4 regions of the Cytobacillus sp. Bva_UNVM-123 genome follow, and region 2 is predicted to be linked to each of the others. Evidence: riboswitches for the same ligand, from Rfam matches in the RefSeq annotation. Region 2 holds a riboswitch; each other region holds the start of a gene.
What was found. A riboswitch is a leader RNA that binds a small molecule or an ion and turns the genes downstream of it on or off. The one in region 2 is predicted to bind S-adenosylmethionine.
Positions count from the first base shown of each region.

Region 1: linked by a shared signal. The riboswitch ahead of KDN24_RS02845 (cyclase family protein) and the one ahead of KDN24_RS06575 (methionine ABC transporter ATP-binding protein) in region 2 are both predicted to bind S-adenosylmethionine.
Region 3: linked by a shared signal. The riboswitch ahead of metK (methionine adenosyltransferase) and the one ahead of KDN24_RS06575 (methionine ABC transporter ATP-binding protein) in region 2 are both predicted to bind S-adenosylmethionine.
Region 4: linked by a shared signal. The riboswitch ahead of metE (5-methyltetrahydropteroyltriglutamate--homocysteine S-methyltransferase) and the one ahead of KDN24_RS06575 (methionine ABC transporter ATP-binding protein) in region 2 are both predicted to bind S-adenosylmethionine.

Region 1 is NZ_CM177772.1:555,844-558,978, reverse strand. Features, by position in the region: gene ileS (isoleucine--tRNA ligase) at 1-277, shown strand, start outside; gene KDN24_RS02855 (VOC family protein) at 252-521, shown strand; gene KDN24_RS02850 (superoxide dismutase) at 850-1,485, shown strand; SAM riboswitch class I at 1,667-1,789, shown strand; gene KDN24_RS02845 (cyclase family protein) at 1,870-2,607, shown strand; gene KDN24_RS02840 (class I SAM-dependent methyltransferase) at 2,674-2,907, opposite strand; gene KDN24_RS02835 (GNAT family N-acetyltransferase) at 2,994-3,135, opposite strand, start outside.
Region 2 is NZ_CM177772.1:1,374,405-1,377,539, forward strand. Features, by position in the region: gene KDN24_RS06565 (ABC transporter ATP-binding protein) at 1-423, shown strand, start outside; gene KDN24_RS06570 (phosphotransferase) at 639-1,511, shown strand; SAM riboswitch class I at 1,632-1,740, shown strand; gene KDN24_RS06575 (methionine ABC transporter ATP-binding protein) at 1,846-2,862, shown strand; gene KDN24_RS06580 (methionine ABC transporter permease) at 2,862-3,135, shown strand, end outside.
Region 3 is NZ_CM177772.1:3,953,310-3,956,444, forward strand. Features, by position in the region: gene metK (methionine adenosyltransferase) at 788-1,990, opposite strand; SAM riboswitch class I at 2,247-2,365, opposite strand; gene KDN24_RS20310 (thiol-disulfide oxidoreductase DCC family protein) at 2,458-2,832, opposite strand; gene pckA (phosphoenolpyruvate carboxykinase (ATP)) at 3,031-3,135, shown strand, end outside.
Region 4 is NZ_CM177772.1:306,001-309,135, forward strand. Features, by position in the region: gene oxdD (oxalate decarboxylase) at 1-191, shown strand, start outside; gene KDN24_RS01595 (GyrI-like domain-containing protein) at 298-774, shown strand; SAM riboswitch class I at 867-975, shown strand; cobalamin riboswitch at 1,087-1,279, shown strand; gene metE (5-methyltetrahydropteroyltriglutamate--homocysteine S-methyltransferase) at 1,435-3,135, shown strand, end outside.

The DNA of each region.
Region 1 (3,135 bases), 820 kb from region 2:
ATTTTTAGACACAACTTTAACAGATCATTTGGTACAGGAAGGACTTGTTAGAGATTTTATCCGGACAGTTCAAGATATTCGCAAGAAAAGAAATTTACCTGTAGACAAACGCATTTTCCTATATGTATCTGCCTCGAATGAATTCATTGAAATCATGAAACAATTCGATTCCTTAATAAGAAAAGGCATTTTATTAAATGATATTTTTTATGAAAAAACGAAAGACATGGAGACATTATTGATTGGGGAGTATGAGGTTTTTATCGATATGCTATGACATAGAAAAACTGGTTTGTATTAAACAGACCAGTTTTTCTATTTTATTAACTTTTATCATTAGCATTCTTCAATTTTTCTGCTTTCAGGTGCCCATGTTTCATTTTAATACTGATAATATTCACGAAGCTTATCAATTTCTGAAAAATAAGGGCATTGAAATTGTAAATCACCTTGAGGATAATGGGCATTATTTTACTATTAAAGATCCGTATGGAAATATATTGATGATTTGCCAAATATAAATATAAGAGCTCAAAAAAAAGCTAAGAGGATCGCATCGTAATGATACAGGAGCCAATTCGGAATAGGAAGAGAGGCTACCTTACAAGTTGCTATTGAAGGCCATACTATGATTAAGGCTTATCGAAACATGGAGTTAGGGTGTAAAGCACAAAAAGAAGGTATCGATTTTATCCTCTAAATTACTCCCAACTTTTAATAAGGGATCGTTCTTTATTCTTAATTTGAATGATTTAGCCTAATAAGAGTTGACAGTTCTTTAATTTTTCATTAAAGTTGCATTAGGTAAACTTTATTTACCTAGAGAAATAAATAATTGGAGGTGATAGCTTGTCTTCGTTTACTTTACCAAGTCTTGGCTATGCTTATGATGAACTAGAGCCTTATATTGATGCTCGTACATTGGAAATTCATCATAGTAAACATCACGCGACCTATGTAAACAATCTTAATGTCGCATTGGAAAACTATGAAGAGCTAAAGTCAAGGCCGCTTGAAGGATTATTAAAGAATCTTGAGCAATTGCCTGTCGAGGTAAAAACAGCAGTGCAAAATAACGGTGGAGGCCATTATTGTCATAGCCTCTTTTGGGAAGTCATGAGCCCAAAAGGCGGTGGAGAACCGACTGCTGATATTGCAAAAGCCATTGATCATTATTTCCAAACATTCGATCGATTTCAGGATGAATTATCAAAGGCTGCAATTGGAAGGTTTGGGAGTGGATATGGATGGCTTGTCCTTGATGGTGAAGACCTATCGGTCATCAGCACTCCGAACCAAGATACTCCTCTGAAAGATGACTTAATTCCCCTCCTTGTCATTGATGTGTGGGAGCATGCTTATTACTTAAAGTATCAAAATCGCCGTCCTGAATTTGTTACCAACTGGTGGAACCTAGTGAATTGGGACACAGTTAATGAGCAATATTTGAAAGCGTTAATGGAGAATGCTGTGCAATCTAAGTAAGTCTTATTTATTCGTAGCATAAGGTAATTGTGGTAATTATCGCGTATGGAATTTGTGGTAAGTTCCATACAAATTTTTTAGCTTTTGGTTAACTGTATAACCAAAAGCTCTTTTTGTTTTTTAGGATTGACTACGATCAAGATACAGGATAGAATAAACATTAAATTAAATATTTGTAATTTTCTTATCAAGAGAGGTTGAGGGACTGGCCCTTTGAAGCCTCAGCAACAGACTTATAACTTCGCCAAGGCGTTGTTTAGCAGTACTGTGCTAATTCCAGAAGCAAAATGCTTGAAGATAAGAAGGGATAATCGTAGCGGTGCTATAACCTCTTCTTATTTTTAAGAAGAGGTTTTTTTAATTAAATCAAAAGGAGAATGTATGATGACGAACGAATTAATCAATGCCATTAACGTGTTAAAAGAAAAACGCTGGGTTGACTTGACCCATACTTTTGGACCGGATTCCCCACACTTTTCAGCTTTCGAGTCAGCAGAATTTAAAACACTTTTTACCCATGAAGACGGATTTTTTGCACAAAGCTTTACATTCCCTGGACAGTACGGAACACATATTGACGCACCCATTCATTTCGTTCGAAATACCCGATATTTAGATGAAATTGAATTGAAAGAACTCGTTTTACCACTCGTAGTGATTGATAAGTCAAAAGAAGCGGAAATTGATCATAATTTCACCTTATCAGTGAATGATATTTTGGACTTTGAAAAAGAGCATGGTCAAATAGAGGCAGGTACTTTCGTTGCCTTGCGAACAGACTGGAGTAAACGCTGGCCAAACAAGGACGCTTTCAATAATAAAGATGCAGATGGAAATAATCATGCACCAGGTTGGTCTTTTTCCGCTCTGAGATTTTTATTCGAGGAAAGAAAAATTAAAGCCGTAGGGCATGAAACCTTTGATACAGATCCAAGTATTGATTATCAAAGAAATGGTTCGCTCATTGGAGAATACTACGTACTTGAACAAAATACATATCAAGTAGAGCTTCTAACAAACTTAGATCAAGTCCCCCCTAAAGGTGCCGTTATTCTCAATATTGTTCCGAAGCCTGAAAAAGCTTCAGGGTTTCCAGTAAGATCATTCGCCATTCTCCCTTAAGAAAATATTAAGAAGAGCACAAATCTCCTCATGATTTGTGCCCCTTCTTGCGAAATTATTTTTTCTTTACTTTTCAGGAACTAACTCTATTGTCGTTACACTGACTCCTAATTGTGTCAAAGCATGAGCTAATATTCCCATGCCAGCTCCTAATTCTAGCATTTTATGAAATTCTCTTCCGACTTGCTCTATTATTTCTTCTGCCTGAATAGTAAGCTCACGTTCCATCTCACTATCTATCCTAAGGTTCAACATTTCAAATTGATTTTTATAAAAATCTTTTACCCATGATTGGCTCATTATTTATTCCTCCTAGTCATCGTTTCATCTATGACAAAAGAAGAATAAAATTCAGAATCCCCATAAACGTCGCTCCTTTCCAATCATTAATCTTCTTTACTTCTCTTTCTCTCTTCGTATTGAAACTCCATTTCAAACTCTGGATGGTCTTTATCAAAATCTAGCATTTCACAACCGATCTTTTTATAAAATTGGATTGCATCCTTGCTTGAATTCCATTGAAGCCAA
Region 2 (3,135 bases):
GAAGAAATTGTTGCAGCAGCCAAGCTAGCCAATGCAGACTGGTTTATTATGAGGCTGCCAGATGGCTATGATACAGTTTTGAATCAAGATGGAAGTGGGATTAGTCAAGGGCAAAAGCAGCTATTGTCAATTGCGAGAGCCTTTCTTGCCAACCCATCAATTCTCATTTTAGATGAGGCCACAAGCAGTATTGATACGGTGACAGAATTGAAGATTCAAGAGGCATTGCAAGAATTAATGAAGGGGAGAACGAGCTTTGTAATTGCCCACCGTTTAAATACGATTCAAAATGCGGATAAAATTTTCGTTATTGAAAATGGGCAAATGATTGAATCAGGCAACCATGATTCACTTCTTAAAAAGAAGGGATTTTATTATCAATTACACGGAAAAGCTGTTACGAGCTTTGCTAGTGGGGGCTAAATTTTTTATTCTAGTAATTTATTCATTATGTACAAAGGAACTTACAATTATTTACTGTGTAAATATTTTTTACTCAGCTATTGAAAAAACTTTATCAAAAGTGTTTAGGCAAGATCAATTGGAACCATTAGCCTTATTTGGCGGGTAAAATTTTGGACACGTATAATATTTGAGATTTAACAAGTAGTGAGCAGAACATGGAAGGAAGAGTATTTTTGAAAAACTCTATTGGAATTGTGAATTGGATCGAAATAGATAAAGCTTTGGAGGATTTATTAATTCATGAGAATGCTTTAGTTATTCAACCGTTGGATCATGGTTTTGAAGCTGAGGTTATGAAGATTAGTTCAACTAAAGAGAGTTTTGTACTTAAAGTTTGGAATAAGAGTTCTAAACCTGATATTCATTTCCAATATCGATTATTACAGGTCCTATTTGAACGTGGAGTGCCAGTATCAAAACCATTGGGGTGGGGTGTAAATCCAAACGGAGATATGGTACTTTTAACAACATTTGATGGGGTATCAATACGTAAAGTGAATGAGAAGAATATGAAAGAGCTTGCAAAGATTCTATCGAGTATTCATCAAATTCTTGTTAAAGAAATTAGGGGTATTCATCTTCCAAAGTATGATTTTATTGACTACTTTTTTCCTAGGGTAAGAGAACACCAAGATATTTATCATGCACTAATCGTTCTTGTGCAAAATGCCCAAATAAAGAAAGAACATATTATCCATGGTGATTTCCATTTGAGAAACATTTTAGAGAAAAATGATAGATACACTGTTATAGATTGGACGAATGGACAATTAGGAGACCAGAGATATGATTTTGCCTGGTCGCTTATTTTGCAAAAAATCTATGTTTCAGATCGGGATGCGGATGTATTTCGCTCTACTTATCTATTAGATCATGCTATTCAACAGGAAGAACTTGAGATTTTCGAAGCAATAGCTTGTCTTAGATGGCTCTTGCTAAATAGGAGTGGTGGTGTACCAAAAGGTCTTAATCCAATAAAAAATGTTCGAAGTTTAATAGCAAATAATTTATTTTTAAAGTTAGTAAAATTTGATGAGTTAGTATAAATCCGTGAAAATCGAGTATTCCATTTTCAATAAAAACTTTAAAAAGAAAATGTTGACATATAATTTTTAAGGTATTATAGTATTGATTAAATCTTACGGACAATTAAATATGATGATTTCTTCTTATCCAGAGAGACTGAGGGACAGGCCCAATGAAGTCTCGGCAGCGGGTTTATTATTTAACACCGTGCCAATTCCTGCAAATGTGTTTACATTTGAAAGATGAGAAGGAAGTAGTTTCTTTTAATAGTTGGGACCTTCCTTTTTTTCTTATCGATAAGAGAAAAAGGAAGGTCCTTTTTGTTTATTTTTTATATTGGGAGTTGAGCAAGTAATGATTGAATTTCAGAATGTAGCGAAAACCTTTAAGTTTGGTGATCGCGAAGTAAATGCAGTTAAAGATGTATCTCTTTCAATTCAACAGGGGGAGATTTTTGGAATTATCGGATTTAGCGGTGCAGGGAAAAGCACATTATTGCGGCTGGTGAACTTATTGGAGAGCCCGACGTATGGCACTGTTCAAGTACAGGGAGTCGATATTAATTCGCTCACACAAAAAGAAGTGAGAAAGCTGAGAAGAAGAATTGGGATGATTTTTCAAAATTTCAATTTATTCTCCTCAAGAACGGTAGCTGGAAATGTAGCATATCCGCTAAAGCTGGCTGGGGTCCCGAAAAAAGAAATAAATCAAAGAGTGACAGATCTTCTTAGCTTCGTCGGTCTCACAGAAAAGGCAAATGATTATCCTGAACAATTATCTGGAGGACAAAAACAACGGGTTGGGATTGCAAGGGCGCTTGCTACCTCTCCTGATATATTAATTTGTGATGAGGCAACGTCAGCGCTAGATCCAGATACAACTGGAGAAATTCTTCGTCTTCTCAAAAAGGTAAACAAGGATTTAGGGATTACCATTTTGTTAATCACACATGAGATGCATGTCATTCAAGAAATATGTGACAGGGTAGCCGTAATGGAGAATGGAGAAGTTATTGAATTCAATTCAGTTTTTGATATTTTTACGAATCCACAGCATTTAACGACCCAACGGTTTATTCAATCGGTCCAGCAAGATCGACCATCGGCGTCTTTATTAGAGGAGTGGAGAAAAAAGGGAGGGGAAAATTTATATCGCGTTATTTTTAAAGGAGAAATAGCGAGCGACCCTGTACTTTCTCGTGTAACAAGAAAATTTGATGTAGATGTAAATATTGTCTACGGTTCTGTGCGAGAAATTCAGGAGAAGTTTTATGGAAACCTGCTTGTCTCATTTGAGGGACAGAGGGATAAAGTTTCTGACGTTCTTGCTGAGCTTAAGGATGTTGTAACTGTTGAGGAGGTGAAAATTTAATGAAAGTAGATTGGACGACTTTTTGGCCGCGTATTTTAGAATCTACAGGTGAAACGATTGTAATGGTCATCATGACTCTTATTTTTGGTTCAATTCTTGGTATAACGATAGGTTTACTTTTATTTGTGACACGAAAAGGAAATATATTGGAGAACAGATTTTTGTTCCAATTGCTAAACTTTTTGATTAATATGATTCGTCCCATTCCATTTATTATTTTTCTAGTGGCAATCAGCCCGTTAACAAGAGCAGTTATTGGAACGACGATCGGGA
Region 3 (3,135 bases), 2.6 Mb from region 2:
AGCTTGTTTCCCGATTTTCATGATCCTCCTGATTTTTGGGAATTAGTCTAGCTTTCTGATTCCCAATTTTCGCGGTGCTCCTGTTTTTCGGGAATTAGTTTGGCTTCTTGATTCCCGATTTTCATGATCCTCCAAATTTTCGGGAATTAGTCCTGCTTTCTGATTCCCGGTTTTCGCGGTGCTACTGATTTTTGGGAATTAGTTTGGCTTCTTGATTCCCGATCTTCACGTTGCTCCTGATTTTCGGGAATTAATTTGGCTTCTTGATTCCCGAAATTAGCGGTGCTACTGATTTTCGGGAATTAGTTTGGCTTTTTGATTCCCGATCTTCACGGTGCTACTGATTTTTGGGAATTAGTTTGGGTTCTTGATTCTCGAAATTAGCGGTGCTGCTGATTTTCGGGAATTAGTCTGGCTTACTGATTCCCGATCTTTGCGGTGCTACTGATTTTTGGGAATTAGTTTGGCTTCTTGATTCCCGATCTTCACGGTACTACTGATTTTTGGGAATTAGTTTGGCTTCTTGATTCTCGAAATTAGCGGTGCTACTGATTTTTGGGAATTAGTTTGGCTTCTTGATTCCCGGTTTTCACGGTGCTACTGATTTTCGGGAATTAGTTCGGCTTTCTGATTCCTGGTTTACGCGACACTCCTTCTTTTTGAGAATTATTCTGGCAACCTAGTTACCTTTATCTTCGCAAGTACTCCTTTTTCCAAGAACTTCGCTTCGCTTCAACATAAAAAATAAGAGCCTCATAAAAATGAAGCCCCCACTTTTTTATTAATCTTATTTTTGTAAAGCAGCCGCCTTCAATGCATCTGCTTTATCAATTTTTTCCCAAGGCAGTTCAATATCCGTGCGGCCAAAGTGACCATAAGCAGCTGTTTGCCTATAAATCGGACGGCGCAAGTTAAGCATATTGATGATGCCTGCTGGACGAAGATCAAAGTTTTTACGAACGACATCAACTAGAATATCTTCTCTCACGACACCTGTTCCAAATGTATCAACAGAAATGGATACTGGTTGAGCAACACCAATTGCATAAGCAAGCTGAACTTCTACTTTATCTGCTAAGCCTGCAGCAACGATGTTTTTCGCCACATAGCGAGCAGCATAGGCAGCAGAACGGTCAACTTTTGTTGGATCTTTCCCAGAGAATGCACCACCGCCATGGCGAGCATATCCACCATACGTATCAACGATGATTTTGCGGCCTGTTAAACCTGCATCTCCTTGTGGTCCACCGATTACGAAACGACCAGTTGGGTTAATAAAATACTTTGTATTTTCATCAATTAGTTCTTGTGGAACAACTGGAGTAATGACATGTTCCTTCAAGTCTCTTTGAATTTGTTCTAAAGTAATTTCTGGATGATGTTGAGTTGAGATAACAATTGTGTCAATGCGAACTGGCTTATTGTTTTCATCATATTCAACGGTAACTTGAGTTTTTCCGTCTGGGCGAAGATATGGAATGATCTCTTCTTTACGCACTTCTGTCAGACGGCGAGCTAACTTATGTGCCATTGAAATGGGAAGAGGCATAAGCTCTTTCGTTTCGTTACAAGCAAAACCAAACATTAATCCTTGGTCTCCTGCACCGATTGCTTCAATTTCCTCATCACTCATTTGACCTTCACGAGATTCTAGTGCTTGGTCAACCCCCATAGCGATATCTACTGATTGCTCATCAATAGATGTTAACACTGCACAAGTTTCAGCATCAAAGCCGTATTTTGCTCGATCATAGCCAATTTCTTTCACTGTTTCACGAACAATTTTTGGAATATCTACATACGTAGATGTAGTGATTTCTCCTGCAACTAGGACAAGACCCGTTGTTACTGACGTTTCTGCAGCTACTCGAGCATTGGCATCCTTAGCTAAAATCGCATCTAAAATTGCATCAGAAATTTGGTCACAAATTTTATCTGGATGACCTTCAGTAACAGATTCAGAAGTAAACAAACGTACGTTTCTTGACATCTGATTTCCTCCTTAGATAGAAATTGAGTAAGATTCCTTTTTAACAAAGCAATCTTGGTTTGATACGGAACTCATTCCCTAAATAATATGAAATAAACATGGAGTTTTTATTATCATATCCGTCAATCTCCTCTTCAGATATCGTAATAAGCAACCCCATAAATTGTGCATTTCAAAAGCCGTCCATCTTTTTTGCAACAAAAAAACCCTTCCATCAATGTGAAAAGGTTGAAAGCAAATCGATTCGCGCCTTTCACTCTTATCGTTCAAGGATCAAAGTCCTTGCGTCAGGTTTAGCACCTTTGCTCTATAAAAATCGTAAAGCAGGTTGCTGGGCTTCATAGGGCCTGTCCCTCCGCCAGCTCGGGATAAGAGAGTATCCGTTCAAGAAATGATCATAACGTATAGTATGAAAGGATGTCAATAAGTTTCTTAAATTAATCGTGTATTTTCTTGTTACTTGCGCATTATAATGAACAACTTCCATCATCGCATTTTTTTCTTAAAAATCGGTGTCTATTTTTAGCAATTCGTTTGTAAATTGGATTCCCAAGTAAATGAGTAAAAGGAAGAAACAAAATCACTCCTCCAATTGCTGTAGCTGGAAAAAGTACGAATAAATACCGGATTGCGTTATAACCTTTCAATACTTTTCCTCTGGAAGTGATAATGTGAAGCTCTCTTCGCAAATCCACCTTATTAAAGGATTCTCCCTCTTCCATTTGTTCATACTCCTGTAGGGAAACCCACTTCACTTGATGAAGCCAATCTAACTTTTGAAAAACTCGTTTTGATTGCTTGCATAATGAGCATGTATTGTCGTATAATGCGAGCGTTTTCATAGAATCAGTCCCGTTCATATGCGATAATATATTTTAACATATTTTCCATCGTGATTATGATATTATATACAAGAAAAAGAAATCCATTTTCTTGATAAAAAAAATCACCATTAGTATAGATTAATCACCTGAATGTGTTATACTATTCACGAGATTATTCATTAGAAAATAAACTGGATAAAGGAAGGTTTTCATCAGATGAATTCTGTAGGGATTTCCAATAAACTAACCGAACTATTAATAGGAAATAATATTCATATTCAATTATCTGTTCCACAGCTAGTTGAAAAAGTTTTGAATCGT
Region 4 (3,135 bases), 1.1 Mb from region 2:
GGTTTTTAGAGATGTTTAAAAGCAACCGCTTTGAAGACGTGTCTCTGAATCAATGGATGGCATTAACTCCTAAAGAATTAGTTAAGAGTAACTTGAATATTGGATCAGAATTAATAGACTCACTACGCAAGGAGAAATGGCCTGTTGTTAAATATCCCGGGTTTTCCTACTATCCAAAAAAAGATAAATAAACTGGACTTTATTCCAAAATATTCAATTTTATCAATTTTGTAGAAGGATTTCATAAGTATTTGTCAAATGTCCCTATTAGAACAAAATAGAATGGGGGAGAAACAAATGGAAACGCTGATTATTGAAAAAGAATCATTTAAAGTAATAGGAATGACATTAGAAACGCTTCTTAGTGATGAACGAGAACAGAGAAACATCCCAACATTATTTGAAGCATTCATCAAACGTATTCCAGAGATTAAAAACAGGCTCAATGACAACTCGATTGGTATTTTTATAGACCCTCCCAATTATAATTATAAGACGGACAAGTTTAAGTGGATATCAGGGGTTGAAGTTTCAAGTGTCAATGATATTCCCGACGGCATGGAATCTTTCATATTTCAAGCAAATACCTACGCACGCACAACCTATATCGGTCCTAGAGATAAAGCCTATACGGCATATGATCATTTATACAATTGGGTTAAGGGATCAGAATATGAATTAGCTGACACTTACGGTATTGAATATTATCAGCAAAGTCATGATGATAATCACACTGTCATGGATTTGATGTTCCCGATTCGAAAAAATAGTTGATTTAAAGCTTAATTCTTTAAAACTCTTTTGACAGCATTCGCTTATCATGCTAATATGATTATCAAATTCAAAAAATTATAAAATATTAAAAACTCTTATTCAGAGAGGCGGAGGGACTGGCCCTATGAAGCCCGGCAACCATTTAACGATTTGTTAAAAAGGTGCTAATTCCTGCAAAGCATATGCTTTGACAAATAAGAGAGTAATCCATAGGTGATGAAGACCTCTCTATTTTTAAATAGGGGGGTTTTTAGTCTTTTGAAAGACATAAACTAAGAGATTGTCTTGCTTCAATGCTTTTCTTATTAAAATTTCATACAAAATGCTTCAGGTGCTGTGTGAATCATTTACTCAGCTTAAAAGGGAAGACCGGTGAAATTCCGGCACGGTCCCGCCACTGTTATGGGGAGCAACTTATCATTTGACCACTGTTTCATATTGAAATGGGAAGGGATAAGAAGCAATGAACCTAAGTCAGGAGACCTGCCTGTTGTATGCGCTTGTACCTACGGATGTATAGGGGGGAGTGAGGAATACATGTTGAGAAAAACAAAAGGTCTCAACTCTAGTTAGCATGTGTATGAATCTCTCTTTTCTATTTGAAAAGGGAGATTTTTTGTTGAGGACGAAAATACAAACGGATAAGGAGTGGAAAATTATATGAATAAAGTAAAAAGCTCGAATGTAGGTTATCCAAGAATTGGTGAAAAACGCGAATGGAAAAAAGCGCTTGAACAGTTTTGGGCAGGTAAATTGGAAAAAGAGGTTTTCTTAAAACAAATGGAGGAGATTCGCTTGCAGCATCTTCAGAAGCAAGCGGTTCAGGGCATTGATTTGATCCCAGTTGGAGATTTTAGCTTATATGACCATGTACTTGATACAGCTGTTATGTTTGGCTTAGTCCCGAAGCGCTTTGAATACGGCGGAGGTAAAGTATCGCTTGAAACATATTTTGATATAGCTAGAGGGACTAAAGGTGCGGTTGCAGCTGAAATGACAAAATGGTTTAACACAAACTATCACTATATTGTTCCAGAACTTAACGAAGCAGTTCCTACTCTTGTCGAAAACCGTCCACTTCAATTTTATAAAGAGGCGAAACAAAAACTTAATATTGATGGAAAGCCTGTTATGTTAGGACCTTTAACATTTGTAAAACTTTCAAAGGGCTATGAGGAGAGTGAATTGGAAAAAGTTGTAAATCAATTTGTCCCTCTTTATGCGGACATTTTACGCGAATTACAACAAGAGGGAGTCGAATGGGTACAAATCGATGAACCGATTTTAGCAACTACGATTTCAAAAGAAGAGGTTGCATTCTGCCATAATATTTATCAAGCATTGCATGAAGCAGCACCAAAAATAAAGGTGATTTTGCAAACGTACTTTGAGAGCATCGAACATTATGAAGATATTACTTCACTTCCTGTACAAGGAATTGGACTTGATTTTGTACATGATTCTGGTCAGAATCTTGCTGCTTTGAAAAAGTATGGTTTTCCGAAAGATAAGATACTTGCTGCTGGAGTTGTTGACGGGCGTAATATATGGCGTGCAAATCTTGATGATAGGTTCTCTATTCTTACGGAGATTGCAGAGGTCGTTTCAAAAGATCAACTCATTGTACAGCCCTCATCAAGCCTACTTCATGTGCCTGTAACAACAAAAAACGAAGAAGCGCTGGGGGAGATTTTAACAGATGCATTAGCTTTTGCTGATGAAAAATTGCATGAAATTGTTGTACTTACAAAAGGACTGAACAAAGGGAAAGAAACGATACAGGTAGACATTGCTACGAGTATAGAATCGATTGAAGCATTAAATCATTCATCCGTTCGAAACAATAAAGAAGTTCAGGAGGCTATCCACAAACTGCATACGTATAATGCGGAGCGGCAAGAACTGTTTAGCGTACGTCAAGGATTGCAGGAGGAGGCCTTTCAATTGCCACTTCTCCCCACTACAACAATTGGAAGCTTCCCACAAACACAAGAAGTCAGAAAACAGCGTTTAAAATGGCGGAAAGGCGAGCTAAATGCTGCAGACTATGAGAAATATATAAAAGCAGAAATAAAAAAATGGATTGAAATTCAAGAAGAACTTGGTCTCGATGTGTTTGTACATGGAGAATTTGAACGTACAGACATGGTTGAATATTTCGGTGAGAAATTAGCGGGCTTTCAATTTACGAAATTCGGTTGGGTACAGTCATATGGTTCACGATGTGTGAAGCCGCCGCTTATATATGGTGACGTGTCCTATCAAGAACCAATGACAGTCGAAGAAACTGTATATGCCCAATCCTTAACAGACAAACCTGTAAAGGGAATGCTGACAGGTCCAATTACCATCTTAAACTGG